Regions from separate parts of the Thalassolituus hydrocarboniclasticus genome, predicted to be linked through region 3. Evidence: predicted binding sites of a transcription regulator. Region 3 holds the regulator's gene; each other region holds the start of a gene.

Region 1 (3,858 bases), 1.8 Mb from region 3:
ACCGAATACAACCTCAAGACTCAGGGCTTTCTGGTGGCTGGTGTGGAACGCATCATCAATATGAACTGGGGTGATATTCATCCGCCACCAAAGGGAACCGGTCGTGAGCATTACCTGACGGCGGTTACCGAAGTGGACAAGCAGCTGGTCGAAATCATTGATGTGGAAAAAATTCTGGCGGAAGTCTCGCCGGTTAATGAACAGATCAGTGAAGGGGTGATCAGCGAGGATGTTCATGCCAGGGCCAAGGCCAAAAAAGTGCTGATTGTTGATGACTCTAAAATTGCCCGTAAGCAGGTAAGCCGTTGTCTGGAAAATGTCGGTGTTGAGGTGGTTGCACTGAATGACGGACGTGAGGCTTGGGAGCACCTGCATGCCATTGCCGAAAACGGTGAGCGGGTGAGTGATCATTATATGATGATGATTTCCGACATTGAGATGCCGGAGATGGATGGCTACACCCTGACCACGCGGGTTCGTGGCGACAGCCGTATGGCAGATTTTTTTATTGTTCTCCATTCATCCCTGAGTGGTGTTTTCAATAAAGCGATGGTTGAGAAAGTCGGGGCGAACGATTTTATTGCCAAGTTTGATCCGGACATTCTTGCGGAACGGGTTGTGCGACAAGTGAATGCAGCCAGTTAGGACCTGTTTAAGCACATTAAACAGGCTATGGGCTATGTGGATGAGAATATGACCAAAGAAATGTCAGTGGATGAATATAACCGCTTCCGTCAGATGTTGGAAAAAAGCAGCGGTATCATGCTGGGCGAAGGTAAAGAGTACCTGGTGACCAGTCGTCTGCGGCGCATGATGGAGCGGGAGTCGGTGGCCAGTATTTCAGACCTGCTGGTTGCCATGGAGCGCAACCGCAGTCTGCAGGAAAGTGTTATCGATGCGATGACCACCAACGAAACCCTGTGGTTCCGTGACGAACACCCTTACCGGATTTTTCGTGAGAAGCTGTTGCCTGAGCTGGCACAGCAGCGGCGTCCGCTGAAAATCTGGTCGGCGGCCTGTTCGACCGGCCAGGAGCCCTATTCACTCAGTATTGAGATCGAAGAATTCAGAAAGAAGAACCCGGGTCAGCTGATGACCGGCGAGCGCATTGTCGCCACCGATATTTCCCCCAGCTCGCTGGCAGCGGCTAAAGAAGGGGTGTATCAGCAACTGGCGATCCGTCGTGGCATGAATGATCAGCACCTCAAAGTGTACTTTGAAGAGGTTGATTCTGATCGCTGGCGCATTAATTCTCAGGTGCGCAGCCGGGTGGATTTTCGTGCCCAGAATCTGCAGCAGAGCTTTGCGCTGCTGGGCAAATTCGACATTATCTTTTGCCGTAACGTGCTGATCTATTTTTCTGCTGATCTGAAGCACGACATTCTGAAGCGTATGCACGGCAGCCTGAATCCGGGCGGTTATCTGATGCTCGGTGCGTCTGAGGCAATGAATAACCTGAGTGATTACTTCGAAATGGTGCAATGCCATCCGGGGATTGTGTACCGGGCGAAGAAGACCGGAGGCGCATAAGCTGCTTGCCGCCGGTCGGTAAAGGTTTGCCGTTGCCGTTAAATTGCCGCTCCATTGCCGCCTTAAAGGGCGGCTTTTTATTTCTAACGTACTGAAAAATAAGGATTATTTTTTTTGGCACAGGGGTTGCTATCTTCCAGTCATAGTCACGTAAGAGAATCAGATTATGGCCTCTATCAATTTCACCAACGCCCTCGGCGTTCATCCTTCTGCTCTGCAGCTGCGCGCGGCGCGGGCAGAAATTCTGGCAAATAATCTGGCCAACTCTGATACGCCGGGATTCAAGGCACGTGATATCAATTTTCAGGCCGTACTGGCCGGAGAAGTTAATTCCCGCAACAGCGTGGCGCTGGAGCGTACTCACTCCGGTCATCTCAGTGGCCATACTCAGCGCGATGATGAGCTGCTGTACCGCAATCCGATTCAGCCTTCGATTGATGGCAACACCGTCGATTCGCAGATGGAACAGGCGCTGTATGGCCGTAACAGCATGAACTACAACGCCAGCTTTGAATTTCTCAGTGGCAAGTTCAAAGGCATGAAAGGCGCGATCCGGGGAGAATAATTATGTCGTTATCCAACGTATTTGATATCGCCGGTTCCGGCATGAATGCTCAGTCGATCCGGATTAACACCACCGCCAGTAATATCGCCAATGCGGAAAGTGCATCCAGCTCGGTCGATGAAACCTACCGTGCACGTAAGCCCTGGTTTGCGGTAATGCATAAAACCTTTATGGAAGTGAATGCCAATAATGAGTTTCAGAGCATCGAAGACGGTACCGGCGCTGGTGTTCAGGTGATGGGAATTGTGGAGAAAGATGCGCCGCTGCAGCAGCGTTTTCAGCCGGATCATCCGATGGCGAATGAGGATGGCTATGTGTATTACCCGAACGTGAACATCGTTGAAGAAATGACTGACATGATGTCTTCATCACGCAGCTATCAGATGAATGTCGAAGTGCTGAAGACCGCAAAGCAGATGCTGCAGCGTACGTTGAGTCTGGGACAGTAAGGAGCAGGTTATGGCAATTAATGAAGTCGGTAATAACACTGCTGCGCTGGATCAGTACCGCAAGCCCAGCAATACCGCAGAGCCGAAAGAGAATGAACTGGGTCGTGATGCGTTTCTGGAGCTGATGGTTGCACAGCTGAACAATCAGAACCCGCTGGAGCCGACCGATAACCAGGCCTTCGTGGCGCAGCTGGCGCAGTTTTCCACGGTGGAGGGGATCGACAAGCTCAATACCACCAGTGAAAGCATGATGTCGCGTTTTAACTCGGCGTCTGCATTGCAGGCATCCAGCCTGGTTGGTCAGTCGGTCATTGTTGAAGGTAATGAAACCGGCCTGCTGCTCAGCGGTGGCGTGGTCAGTGGTTACACCGATGTTCCGGAAAGCGCCAGTAACCTGCAGCTGAGTATTGAAGATGAAAATGGCGTGCTGCTGGAGCAGATTCCGCTGGGCAACCGCCCTGCAGGCTCGATGTCAGTACGTTGGGATGGTCTGAATATGATGGTCGATGGCGAAATCATCGATCTCGACATCGATAAGCTGAATCGTCAGGAATATTACAAAGACGAAGAAGGCGAGCTGGTACTGGATGCTAACGGCGACAAGATTCCTGTGCCGTATCCGGCCGGTGAATACGTATTCAAGGTTACCGGCACCATGGGCGGTAAATCAGAAGAGTTGGGAATGCAGATGAGCTCACGGGTCGACAGCGTCACCATGAGCGGCAGTGGAACGGTCATTCTGAATCTGGCGGGCGGTCGCAGTGCCTCGCTGGATCAGATTAAACAGATTCTGGATGAGTAGTTCGGAACGGGCAACGGAGACTAGATTATGGCTTTTAATATTGGTTTAAGTGGTATTCGGGCTGCCTCGACCGACCTTGAGGTAACAGGTAATAACATTGCCAACGCCAGTACCACCGGCTTTAAACAATCACGGGCGGAATTTTCCGACGTGTACACCACCACCCTGCTGGGCACCGGCATTAAGCCGGTCGGCAGCGGTGTTATGGTGGATAACGTCCGCCAGCAATTCAGTCAGGGGAATATCAGTGGCACAGAGAGTGCGCTGGATATGGCTATCGACGGCAATGGCTTCTTTGTACTGGAAGATCGCGGCAGCGTGTCTTACACCCGTTCCGGTATTTTTTCCCTCGATAAAGACGGCTATGTGGTCGCCAATAATGGGTCACGCCTGCAGGGTTATGCCGCGAATGAAAATGGTGTGGTTAATGGTGTTCTGGGGGATATCCGAATCCAGGTTGCCAACCAGCCACCACGACTGACCAATCTGGCATCGGCCATTCTGAACCTGAA
Region 2 (3,858 bases), 470 kb from region 3:
TTTCTCCAGTTTTACCTGGGTTTCAAAGTGGCGCAGTGCCCATTCCTGCATGACACTCAATGTAATCTGTTGGCTGAGCAGCCACAGGCCGGCACCAATCAGCGCGATCAGAACTGTGGTCAGCAGTAAAAACCGGGGGCGAAGGTTCATGTTATATCCTGTTCATTAGGGCCTGCTTAATGAGTGTTAACAGGCCCTCGCGCATAAAGGATAGGCGTTTACGGTCACATCGTGTGATTCAGGATATAACTGGTTACAAATTTCCGGCAGACGGAAACAGCGTAACCCATGCCAGCGGCTAAAGTGATAGACAGACAACATTATGGGGATGCCGCTATTTCTCCGGATCAGAACAAGGTTCCGCTGCTGGGCCATGATGCCAGTGTTCTGCGCTCAAAGCGTTTGTTGCAGATCACCAGCCTGACGCTGATGGGGCTGCTGCTGGCGGCATTTGTAGCGACGGGGCACACACAAATGACCGTACTGGGTGGCTGTGCCGTGTTGGTGCTGGCCGGTTGGTTTGCTCATCAGCAGCAGCCCGGTATCGCTGCCAATATTCTTCTTTGGGCGCTGACGGCTATGCTGTCGGTGCTGGCCTGGCACTCCGGAGGTGTGCGCGATATGGCGGTGCTGGGTTATCCCGGTGTGCTGATCTTTGCCGCCATCCTGGGCAATGTGCGGCTGTTTTCCGGGTTATTGTTCTTTATTGTCAGTTATTGCTCGCTGATGGCCGGGCTGACGATTACCGGTTACTTTCATCCTTTTTTGCCGGAAGTTGAATTCAAACATCTGATTTTTACCGATGTGATTCTGCTTATTACCGGCTTCAGCGCTTATCTGTTATTGCGTGACCAGCGGCGTCTTATGCAAGGTCTGAAGGAAGAAAACCAGCGGGTACGCAACAGCCAGAAGACCATTGCGCGGCTTGCCAGTCAGGATCAGCTGACCGGTTTATCTAACCGGCGCTTTGCTGAGGAATCTTATGCCCGCCTGTATCAGCGTTGCCTGCGTGACGAGCAGCCGCTGGCTGTTTTTTTCCTCGATCTGGATAACTTTAAACCGGTGAATGATTCACTCGGACACGCGGCGGGTGATTTATTACTGCAGCAGCTTGCCGGGCGCTTACAGGCCCTCAGTCGTCCTGATGATGTGCTGTGCCGTTTTGGCGGTGATGAGTTTCTGTTGATGGCGGCACTGGATGGCGATGAAGACCAGCTGACCCGGCTGGCGCAAAGTATGACTGCAGCGGCGACCACACCGTTTTTTATTATGCAGACCCAGATTGAAATCTCCGGTTCGGTCGGCATTGCGCTGGCACCGGAGCATGGCACGGAATTTAACATCCTGTGCAAATATGCAGATCTGGCGATGTATCAGGCCAAGCATGAAGGCCGCAGTGTTTTCCGCATATATAACGACGATATGGGCCGCGCCAATATCGATAAATTTAATCTGATGACGCAAATCCGTCAGGCATTAAAAGACAAACAATTCCGTCTGTTTTATCAGCCTAAAATTGATATCAGCAACGGCCGGGTCTGTGGCGTTGAAGCATTAATCCGCTGGCCACAGGAGGATGGTTCTTATATTACGCCCGATGAATTTATTCCTCTGGCCGAAAGCAGTGGGGTTATTGCAGATATAGGGCATTGGGTCTTACAGGAGGCCTGTGCCGCCTGTATGCGCTGGCGTAAACAGGGACATAGCAACGTGGGGGTTGCGGTAAATCTGTCTTATGTACAGTTCCGCGATGGTTTGCTGGAGCGGAATGTTCAGCATGTGCTGCGTCAATCCGGTTTACCGGCAACGGCGCTGGAGCTGGAGTTAACTGAATCGATGTTAATAGGCGAAGGCGATGATATCAGTCGTCAGCTGGATGGCATTTACACAATGGGTGTGTCTTTTGCCATCGATGATTTTGGTACCGGTTATTCCAATCTGGGGTATCTGCGCCGCTTTAAGGCCTCGCGGCTGAAAATTGATAAGTCCTTTATAACGGGTCTGGGGGTTTCCCAGCGCGATGAGCCTCTGGTGAGGGCTATTATCCAGATGGCCGCCAGTCTGGGGTTGCAGTCGGTTGCCGAAGGCGTGGAAGACGAAGCAACGCTGCGTCTGTTAAAACAACTGGGGTGTGATGAAGCTCAGGGCTATTTCTGGTCGCAGGCACTGCCCGAGCATGAATTGACAGAATGGCTGAATACTCATAACAGTCATCAGGAGTTGCCGCATTCATCGGAGTTGTGATGGGCTTCAGCAGTCCCCGGTGATTAGCAGAACCATTATTCCGGCAGTAAAATAATAAGCGGGTAATAATTAAGTTGCCCTGTTCTGATGCACGTTATTCTCTTTTCTGCGCTTAAACAGCGCGTATATTTTCTGCCTTATTTCTGATTTTTTCAGCAGCTGATTACAGGAAACCCGCCAATACCGTGGCTTGAGGGTGGCATTACGCCGACCTAGTAAAAACTGGCACGAGTGTCGCTCTGTATCTTGTATACAAGGTTGAACACATTGGCAGTGCTATGAGCGACATCACATCAGAAACCTCAGGAAAATCATTACTCGGGCTGAGCCTGAACGATTGGGCAAAGGCTTATCGCAATGGCGGTAATGCCAGCGAATTACTGAATGCATTACGGGCAGAAGTGCATCAGCAGGAAAGCTGCAACGGCGTGTTAAAAAAAGGCAGCGTCTGGATTGAGCTGGCCAGCGAGCAACAACTGGGCGCGCAGTTAATTCAGCTGCAGCAATTACTGGATGCCGCCGATGGTGATATGCAGGCACTGCCGTTATACGGCGTTCCATTTGCGGTTAAAGACAATATCGACGTCGCCGGATTTGCGACAACCGCAGCCTGTCCGGAATTTGCCTATGAGCCGCAGGCAGATGCAACCGTGGTGCGCCTGTTGCGTAACGCCGGTGCCATTGTATTAGGCAAAACCAATCTCGATCAGTTTGCGACCGGGCTGGTGGGCACCCGCTCACCTTATGGTGCGGTAGCCAATCCATTTAATGAAGAATATATCAGCGGTGGTTCCAGCTCTGGTTCAGCCGTTGCGGTTGCGCGCGGTTATGTGCCTTTTTCATTGGGGACCGACACGGCAGGCTCCGGTCGTATTCCGGCAGGCTTTAATCATATCGTCGGGTTGAAAGCCAGTAAGGGAGTGCTCAGTACCCAGGGTGTTGTACCGGCCTGCCGCAGTCTGGATTGTGTTTCTGTTTTTGCGTTAAACACCCTCGATGCCGAGCGCATTTTTGCATTGGCCGCACAGTTTGATGCGCAGGATGCGTATTCCCGCCCAGTGGGCAACCCGCCATTAAAAACCATCCGCCGGCTGGCAGTACCGGCCGGGATGCCATGGTTTGGTGATGACGTACAGCAGGCTGCATTCACGGCGGCTTTGGCAAACGCTGAAAGCCTTGGCTTTGAATTAATCACCATCGATTTTTCGCCGTTATCTGAACTGGCTGCCCTGTTGTATCAGGGCCCCTGGGTGGCTGAGCGTTATGCTGCCGTGGGCGAATTTATCCGGCAGGATTTACCCGGCATTAATCCGGTGGTGAAAAGTATTATTGCCGGTGGTAACAGCGGTACAGCGGTTCAGGCCTTTAATGCTGAGTACCGGCGTATGGAACTGCTGCGGGAAATTCAGCAGTTATTTCAGGACTTTGATGCACTGTTTGTTCCTACAGCACCCTGCTTTCCGACCCTTGCTGAGGTGGAGGCCGAGCCGGTTAAGGTCAACAGCCAACTGGGTACTTATACCAATTTTGTTAATCTGGCCGATTTATGTGCCATCGCTTTACCGGCTGATTTACGCAGCGATGGGCTGCCTTTCGGTATTACGGTTATTGCAC
Region 3 (3,858 bases):
CGGCCTGCTGTTACTGTGCTGCACGTCGGTTACGAGCGCGTTACCCGATGACTGGCAGCAGGAAATGACCATTCTTTCTGACCACGCCGAGCTGGACCGTAAAGCCGGAGTGGTCATTTATCAGGGCAACGTCGTGCTTACTCAGGGAACGATGCGTATTGAATCGGAGCGCCTGCTGATTATCCGCTCCGGCAATGCGCTGGAAAAAGCCATTGCCGAAGGAACAGCGAAGCAACCCGCACGCTATCAGCAACAGATCAATCCCGGTAAACCACTGACCAAAGCCCACGGTCAGCGCATTGATTACTTTGCCCAGCTGCGGGAAATCACCATTCAGGGCAATGCCCGGCTGGAACAGGACGGCAACCTGTTCAGTGGTGAGCGCATTCTCTATGACATGACCAAAGAAACCGTCAGCGCCAGTGGCGGCACCAGCACCTCTGCCCAGGGCGGCAACGAAAACGACAAACAACGGATTAAAGTTGTGATTCAGCCACAGGCTCCGGCCGAACCGGCAACCGGCACTGACAGCAAGCCAGCACAGGAATAACCATGAAAACCCTGAAAGCCGAAAATCTGGCCAAAAGTTATAACGGCCGGGAGGTGGTGAAAGACGTATCCATGTCAGTGCAAAGCGGGCAAATCGTCGGCCTGCTGGGGCCCAACGGCGCCGGCAAAACCACCTGTTTCTACATGATTGTGAACCTGGTACAGGCCGACAAGGGCCGCATCAGAATTGACGACGAAGACATCAGCCATCTGCCGATGCACGGCCGGGCGCAGAAAGGCATCGGCTATCTGCCACAGGAAGCCTCCATTTTCCGCAAGCTGAGCGTAGCCGATAACATCCTCGCCATTCTCGAAACCCGCAAAGACCTCAACCGCGCACAGCGCCTGGAAAAGCTGGAAGAGCTGCTGAATGAGTTCCATATTCAGCATATCCGCAACAGCCTTGGCATGGCGCTGTCCGGTGGTGAAAGACGCCGGGTCGAGATTGCCCGCGCGCTGGCGGCTGAACCGTCCTTTATTCTGCTCGATGAACCCTTCGCCGGGGTTGACCCGATTTCTGTAGCTGACATCATGGACATCATCCGACAACTCAAGGCGCGTGGCATCGGCGTACTGATTACCGACCACAACGTACGGGAAACTCTGGCTATCTGTGAGAAAGCCTATATTGTCGGAGGGGGCCACATCATCGCCGAAGGCACCGCTGAACAGGTATTGGCCAGCGAGCAGGTGCGCAAGGTATATCTGGGCGAGGACTTCCGCCTGTGATGGCCTCTCAGGCAGCAGAGAAGCGCCTGATGATTCAGCGCAAAGGAAGATGCACAAAAGATTCCAAGGTTTACCGCTTGGCGTATAATGCACAGACTATGCCGATACTGAGTGATTACTGAACTTTTATGAAAGCGTCTCTTCAGTTAAAGATGGGTCAGCACCTGACCATGACCCCTCAGTTGCAACAAGCCATCCGCCTGCTTCAGCTGTCTACCCTCGACCTGCAGCAGGAGATTCAGGAAGCCCTCGATTCCAATCCGATGCTCGAAGTCGAAGAACACGAGCACGATGACCTGCCCGACCTGTCCCGCAACAGCGATCACGACACCAGCACCAGCCACGAAGTCAGCAGTCAGGACGACAGCCATAACGACACCCCAGAGCTGGACGAACAGTGGTCACAGGAACAGCTACCCGACGACCTGCCGGTCGACAGTCAGTGGGAAGACACCTACCAGACCACCGCCAGCGTTGCCTCCGGCAGCAGCAGTAATGCCATCGACGACGATTTCGACTACGACTCACGTCATGCCAGCACCGAAGATCTGCAGGACCATCTGCTGTGGCAGCTTAACCTGACTCCGATGTCGGACACCGACCGCGAAATTGCCCTGATGCTGATTGATGGCGTGGATGACGACGGCTACCTGCATACCACCGTTGAAGATATTCTGGAAAGCATGGACCCCGCACTGGACGTCGAAGAAGACGAAGTGATGGCCGTGCTGCACCGCCTGCAACAGTTTGATCCCGCAGGCGCGTTCGCCCGCGACCTACGTGAATGCCTGCTGCTGCAACTGCAGCAACTGCCGGCAGAGACCCCATGGCTGAACGAAGCCAAAATGGTTATCCGCGACTATATCGAGTTGCTGGGCAGCAAAGATTACCCAACGCTGATGCGCAAAACCAAGCTGCGCGAAGATGACCTCAAAGCAGTACTGCGCCTGATCAAAGAACTCAATCCCAAGCCGGGTGCCGGTATCAGTGCCGAGCAGGCCGAGTACGTAGTGCCCGACGTACTGGTACGCAACATCCGTGACGAATGGCGGGTTGAACTGAATCCGGAAATCGCCCCCAAGCTGCGAGTGAATGCTGACTACGCCTCACTGGTCCGCCGCTCCGATAACAGCACCGATAACGCTTTCCTGCGCGATCACCTGCAGGAAGCGCGCTGGTTTATCAAAAGCCTGCAAAGCCGCAATGAAACCCTGCTGAAAGTGGCCACCAAAATCGTCGAATATCAGATCGAATTCTTCGAACAGGGCGAGGAAGCGATGAAGCCGCTGGTTCTGCACGATATCGCCGAAGCCGTTGGTATGCATGAATCCACCATTTCCCGGGTAACCACCCAGAAATACATGCACACCCCGCGCGGTATCTTCGAGCTGAAGTACTTTTTCTCCAGCCATGTCAGCACCGATGGCGGTGGCGAATGTTCCTCTACCGCAATCCGTGCCATGATTAAAAAACTGATTGCCGAAGAAAATGCGCGCAAGCCGCTGAGCGACAACAAAATCGCCGCAGTGCTGGGCGAAAAAGGCATTCAGGTCGCACGGCGCACGGTGGCCAAATACCGTGAAGCCATGATGATTCCGCCTTCAAATGAACGTAAACAATTGATTTAAAAACAACAGCCAGCAACAAGGAGTCTGGACATGAAGATCAATATCAGCGGTCACCACGTTGACGTTACCGAATCTCTGCAAGTGTACGTAGACGAAAAAATGTCCAAGCTGGGACGCCACTTTGACAACATCACCAACGGCCAGGTAACCCTGACCGTTATTAAAGAGCGCATGATTGCTGAAGCCACCATTCACGTCAGTGGTGCTGACTTGCACGCCAGCGCCGAGCACGATGATATGTATGCGGCCATCGACCAGATGACAGACAAGCTCGACCGTCAGGTTCTGAAGCACAAAGAAAAACTGGTGGCGCGGCAACACGGACAAGGCTGATTAATGGACATTCGCATCGAGGATATCCTCACACCGGAACGCACCCTGATTGACGCACCGGTGTCCAGTAAGAAGAAATTACTGGAGTACCTGGCAGGTTTTATCGCTGAGCAACTCAGCGACAGCTCCGCCGACGATATTTACGAGCGATTACTCGGCCGGGAACGCCTTGGCAGCACCGGGATTGGCGAGGGTATCGCCATTCCCCACTGCCGCCTGAAGCAGTGCGACCAGGCCATGGGCGTACTGCTGCGTCTGGTGGAACCGGTGGATTACGACGCCATTGACCGTAAGCCGGTCGATCTGGTGTTTGCTCTGCTGGTTCCCGAAGAAGCCACTGAACAGCACCTGCAGGTGCTGGCCATGCTGGCACGCAACTTCAGCGAGCCGGCCTACCGCGAGGCACTGCGCAAAGCGCCGGATGCGCAACGGTTTTATCAGCGGGCACTGAGCGGACAACCGGGCTGACATCAGCCCAACGGCCAATGGAGGAGCACAGCAATGCGTTTAGTAGTGATCAGTGGCCGGTCCGGCTCGGGCAAGTCCAGTGCTCTCCACGTTCTGGAAGACCTTGGTTTCTACTGCATCGACAATCTGCCGGTCGCCCTGTTACCGGCTC
Region 4 (3,858 bases), 410 kb from region 3:
GGCGATGCCGGTATAAAACAGGACAACGCTGGATACCAGTAACGGAATACCGAATTTCTTTTCGTGCTGATACAGACCCGGAGAAATAAAACTCCATACCTGATGCAGCAGAAAAGGCACGGCCAGCAGCACCGCCAGAACCAATGTCAGTTTAAACGGCACCAGAAAAGGCGAGGCTACACCGGTGGCGATCATATTGCCGCTGTCGGGCAGCAATACTGACAGTGGCTTTACCAGAATCAGGTACAGGTCGTTGGCAAAGTAAAACATGCCAAGAAACAGCACCAATACCACCAGTACCGATTTCAGCAAACGGTTTCGCAGTTCGATCAGGTGGGCAATCAGGGGTTGTTCATGATCGGTCATGATGACGCATCGGTATTATCAGGTTTTGGATTGGCAGCAGGCTGCTGCGGACCTTGCTGCTGCGGAGCCTGTGCCAAAGAGGCTTTGTTTTCCGCGGCTTTATTTTCTGCTGTTTGCTCTGCGTCCGGCTTGGGCTGAATGCTGTTAGCCGATGGCGAATCGTCATCGAGAAACGTGGCATAAGGGTCTTTCAGCTTTTCGCGTAATTCTTCGGTGCGGACCTGGCGCTCAAGATCATCCTGGATATTGCTCATGGTGCGGCGCATACGGCCAAGAAACAGACCTACTGTGCGGGCTGCTTTTGGCAGTCGTTCCGGGCCGAGCACCAGCAGGCCCAGAATGGCTACTACCATTAATTCCAGAAAACCGATATCGAACATCAGATTTTATCTTGGTCTTTGTTGGTGCTTTTGAATTCGGCGTCTTTGGCTGCGCCTTCTTTATGCTCCAGTGTTTTTGCCGGCTCTTTGCTGTCGTCTTCATCGGCTTTTGCACTGCTGTCGTCATTCACAGCTTTTTTAAAGCTCTTGATTGCTCCGCCCAGGTCGCCACCCAGGTTACGCAGTTTTTTGGTACCGAAAATCATAATGACGATGGCCAGAACGATTAATAATTGCCAGATACTGATTCCGCCGAGCATAGGAAAATCCTCTTATTCTTAATTTAAAAATTACATCAGAAACCGGGCAGCTGATCGCCGCCCAGTATATGAAAGTGCATATGGAAAACTTCCTGCCCACCTTCTTTACCGGTATTGGTAATGGTGCGGAAGCCAGTCAGGTTTTGTGTGCGGGCAATGGCCGGCAGGCTGAGCATTAAATGGCTCATCAGGCTGGCATCAGCGTCGCTCAGATCATTCAGGTTAACGATATGGCGCTTGGGAATGACCAGCAGGTGGGTGTCCGCTTTAGGCGCAATATCGTGAAACGCCAGCAGGTACTCATCTTCATAAACGACATTGGCCGGAATCTTTCCGGCGACAATCTGGCAAAACAGACAGTCCGGCATACTCAATCTCTCAGTTCTCTGGTCTGTACCGGTTTACTTGGGCGTACGTGACGCCTTTTCTTCCAGGCCGGACATATTAAAACGCCGTGCCAGTTCGTTAACCACGGCTTCCGGGCGCTCGCCCAGTTTGGCCAGTGCCACCAGGGTGTGGAACCACAGGTCGGCGGTCTCGTAGATAACATCGCTGTTATCGCCACTGGTTTCGGCGTCTTTGGCGGCCAGAATGGTTTCGGTGGCTTCTTCGCCGACCTTCTCCAGAATCTTGTTCAGGCCCTTGTGATACAGGCTGGCCACATAGGATGAATCGGCGGCCGCGCTCTTACGTTCTTCAAGGATATCGCCGAGGGCGGAAAGTATATCGCTCATAGCTGTTTCAGTTTCGTTAAGTAGCAATCAATAAATGTCTTTCGGATCTTTCAGCACCGGATCAACGCTGACCCATTCGCCGTCCTGATAGACCCGGTAGAAGCAGCTTTCGCGGCCGGTATGACAGGCGATACCGCCAATCTGTTCCACCTGCAGGGTGATAACGTCGGCATCACAGTCGAGGCGCACTTCATGCAGCTGCTGCACATGGCCGGAAGATTCGCCTTTACGCCACAGCTGCTGGCGCGAGCGGGAATAATAGATGGCGCGGTTTTCCTGCACCGTCAGCGCCAGTGCTTCCCGGTTCATCCAGGCCATCATCAGGATACGGCCGGTCTTGTAATCCTGCGCAATGGCCGGTACCAGACCATCGGCGTCCCACTTTACGGCATCAAGCCAGTTACTCATAACATCCCCCGCGTTCAGAGGTCGCAGGATACCCCATGCCCGGGGTTTCGGGTAGGGCTTCGCCATCAGCTGAAGGGCGGCGACAAAGGCTCTGGCAGCTATCGATCCGGGCAGAAATAAGCGCAGAGAGATAAGCGCACCACAATGATGCCGCCTGCAAAATGGCCAGCCTCCTTCTGGTGCTGATAGTTTTATTGTTAATCGGATCTGGTAACAGCCGGTAACAATTCTGACTGAATTGTCAGCATTCGCCTCTTGAAGTATGCATCTGGGGTTATGTTTCAGCGTTGAGCTCAGGCATTGGCATGAGCGCTGCTCTGGCATTGCAGACTCACAACGAGAGCTGTAAACCATGACGTTAACCAAGCAAGAAAGTAAAACCAGAAACCTTTCCCGCCGCGTATTCACTCCGGCACCGCTGGCGGCCTGCATCGCAACCCTGCTGTTGTCGGCGGTTATGCCTGTGGCACAGGCAGAACCCTTTAAGCCGGAAGTTTTCACGGTCGAGAAAACCATTCAGCCCGGACCGAATGTGTTTATGAACGAAGCCGCCTGGGGGGGCGCCAGTCAGATTCACGTCTTCGCTCAGGATGACCTGCACTATAAAGGCTCGATGCCGGCGGGTATTACTTCGCAGATGAAAGTCTCGAAAGACGGCAAAACCGTCTACGTGCTGTCCGACTTTGCCAAGCGCATTACCTATGGTCCGGTAGAAAGTGTGGTGCAGGTGTACGACGTAGAAACCCTGAGCCGCAAGAAAGAAATCATCGTGCCTAATAAAGCCGTAAAAGCCATTGGTATGACCCAGCTGCTGGAATTAAGCGCCGATGAAAAACTGCTGTATGTGCAGAATGCCACACCGGCCACCTCGGTTTCGGTCATTGATATTGCTGCCCGCGAAGTGATTGCTGAAGTGCCGACCCCGGGATGTTACGGCGTTTATCCGGCACTGAAAGGCACCAGTTTCAGCACGCCCTGCGGTACTGGCCAGCTGAAAACCTTCACCCTGAAGGGAAATGAATACAGTGTTGAAGCATCGGGCAAATTATTCGATGTGGATGCCGACCCGATTTATATCCACAGCGAACGCCGTAAAAACGGTGAGCTGATCCTGACCACCTTCGGCGGTGCCCTGTACCTCGCCGATGACAGTGGCAAAACCGTAAAAATCAAAGAAAAACTGCAGGTGAATGCCGGCATCGAAGGTGACTGGGCTCCGGGTGGTTATGCCATCACGGCTTACAGCAGCACGCTGGATATGGTGTTTATGCTGATGCATTCAGGCGCTTATGACGGCAGCCATAAAAACGGCTCTGAAGAAATCTGGGCTTACAGCCTGAAGAAGAAAAAACTTATCAGTCGTTCTCCGGCACCGCATATGGTGGCGCTGAGTGTGACTGAGGGCAAAACCCCGGTGCTGTTCGGTTCCAATGAAGAAGACGAAACCATCGACAAGTACGTACTGAGCGGCGATGGCGACTTTATGTTTGAGAAGGCGGCGGCCGACGAAAAAGCCGGTTGGACCACCTCGCTGGCGGTGTCTCATGACTGAGTTACTGCCACTGGCGAGCCTCACGCTGCTGGTGTTTACCCTGCTGGTATTCCTGCGCGCGGCGCTGCACAAAGCACTGGATTTCCTCGAGTTTCAGGGCTTTGTCGCCGATTACGAATTGCTGCCGGAAGCTTTGGTTAAGCCCGCTGCTGCTGCCT

What was found. Region 3 encodes sigma-54, which starts transcription at its own class of promoters, with help from an activator protein. Its sites were predicted from a motif close to TGGCACNNNNNTTGCTNT; they were not measured.
Region 1: flgB (flagellar basal body rod protein FlgB) is a predicted target of sigma-54. The motif match lies at 1,646-1,663, and genes of this name have one in related genera.
Region 2: atzF (allophanate hydrolase) is a predicted target of sigma-54. The motif match lies at 2,468-2,485, and genes of this name have one in related genera.
Region 4: HUF19_RS01015 (amine dehydrogenase large subunit) is a predicted target of sigma-54. The motif match lies at 2,450-2,467, and genes of this name have one in related genera.

The regions. Positions count from the first base shown of each region.
Region 1 covers NZ_CP054475.1:2,903,266-2,907,123, reverse strand. Annotated here, with positions in the region: gene HUF19_RS13010 (chemotaxis protein CheV) at 1-645, shown strand, start outside; gene HUF19_RS13005 (CheR family methyltransferase) at 694-1,530, shown strand; gene flgB (flagellar basal body rod protein FlgB) at 1,697-2,095, shown strand; gene flgC (flagellar basal body rod protein FlgC) at 2,098-2,544, shown strand; gene HUF19_RS12990 (flagellar hook assembly protein FlgD) at 2,555-3,346, shown strand; gene HUF19_RS12985 (flagellar hook-basal body complex protein) at 3,374-3,858, shown strand, end outside.
Region 2 covers NZ_CP054475.1:155,853-159,710, forward strand. Annotated here, with positions in the region: gene HUF19_RS00705 (sensor domain-containing diguanylate cyclase) at 1-150, opposite strand, end outside; gene HUF19_RS00710 (putative bifunctional diguanylate cyclase/phosphodiesterase) at 304-2,244, shown strand; gene atzF (allophanate hydrolase) at 2,523-3,858, shown strand, end outside.
Region 3 covers NZ_CP054475.1:625,882-629,739, reverse strand. Annotated here, with positions in the region: gene lptA (lipopolysaccharide transport periplasmic protein LptA) at 1-550, shown strand, start outside; gene lptB (LPS export ABC transporter ATP-binding protein) at 553-1,278, shown strand; gene HUF19_RS02645 (RNA polymerase factor sigma-54) at 1,407-2,906, shown strand; gene hpf (ribosome hibernation-promoting factor, HPF/YfiA family) at 2,937-3,239, shown strand; gene ptsN (PTS IIA-like nitrogen regulatory protein PtsN) at 3,243-3,707, shown strand; gene rapZ (RNase adapter RapZ) at 3,741-3,858, shown strand, end outside.
Region 4 covers NZ_CP054475.1:219,375-223,232, forward strand. Annotated here, with positions in the region: gene tatC (twin-arginine translocase subunit TatC) at 1-366, opposite strand, end outside; gene tatB (Sec-independent protein translocase protein TatB) at 363-746, opposite strand; gene tatA (Sec-independent protein translocase subunit TatA) at 746-1,006, opposite strand; gene HUF19_RS01000 (histidine triad nucleotide-binding protein) at 1,042-1,374, opposite strand; gene HUF19_RS01005 (phosphoribosyl-ATP diphosphatase) at 1,408-1,740, opposite strand; gene hisI (phosphoribosyl-AMP cyclohydrolase) at 1,768-2,148, opposite strand; gene HUF19_RS01015 (amine dehydrogenase large subunit) at 2,501-3,700, shown strand; gene HUF19_RS01020 (MauE/DoxX family redox-associated membrane protein) at 3,693-3,858, shown strand, end outside.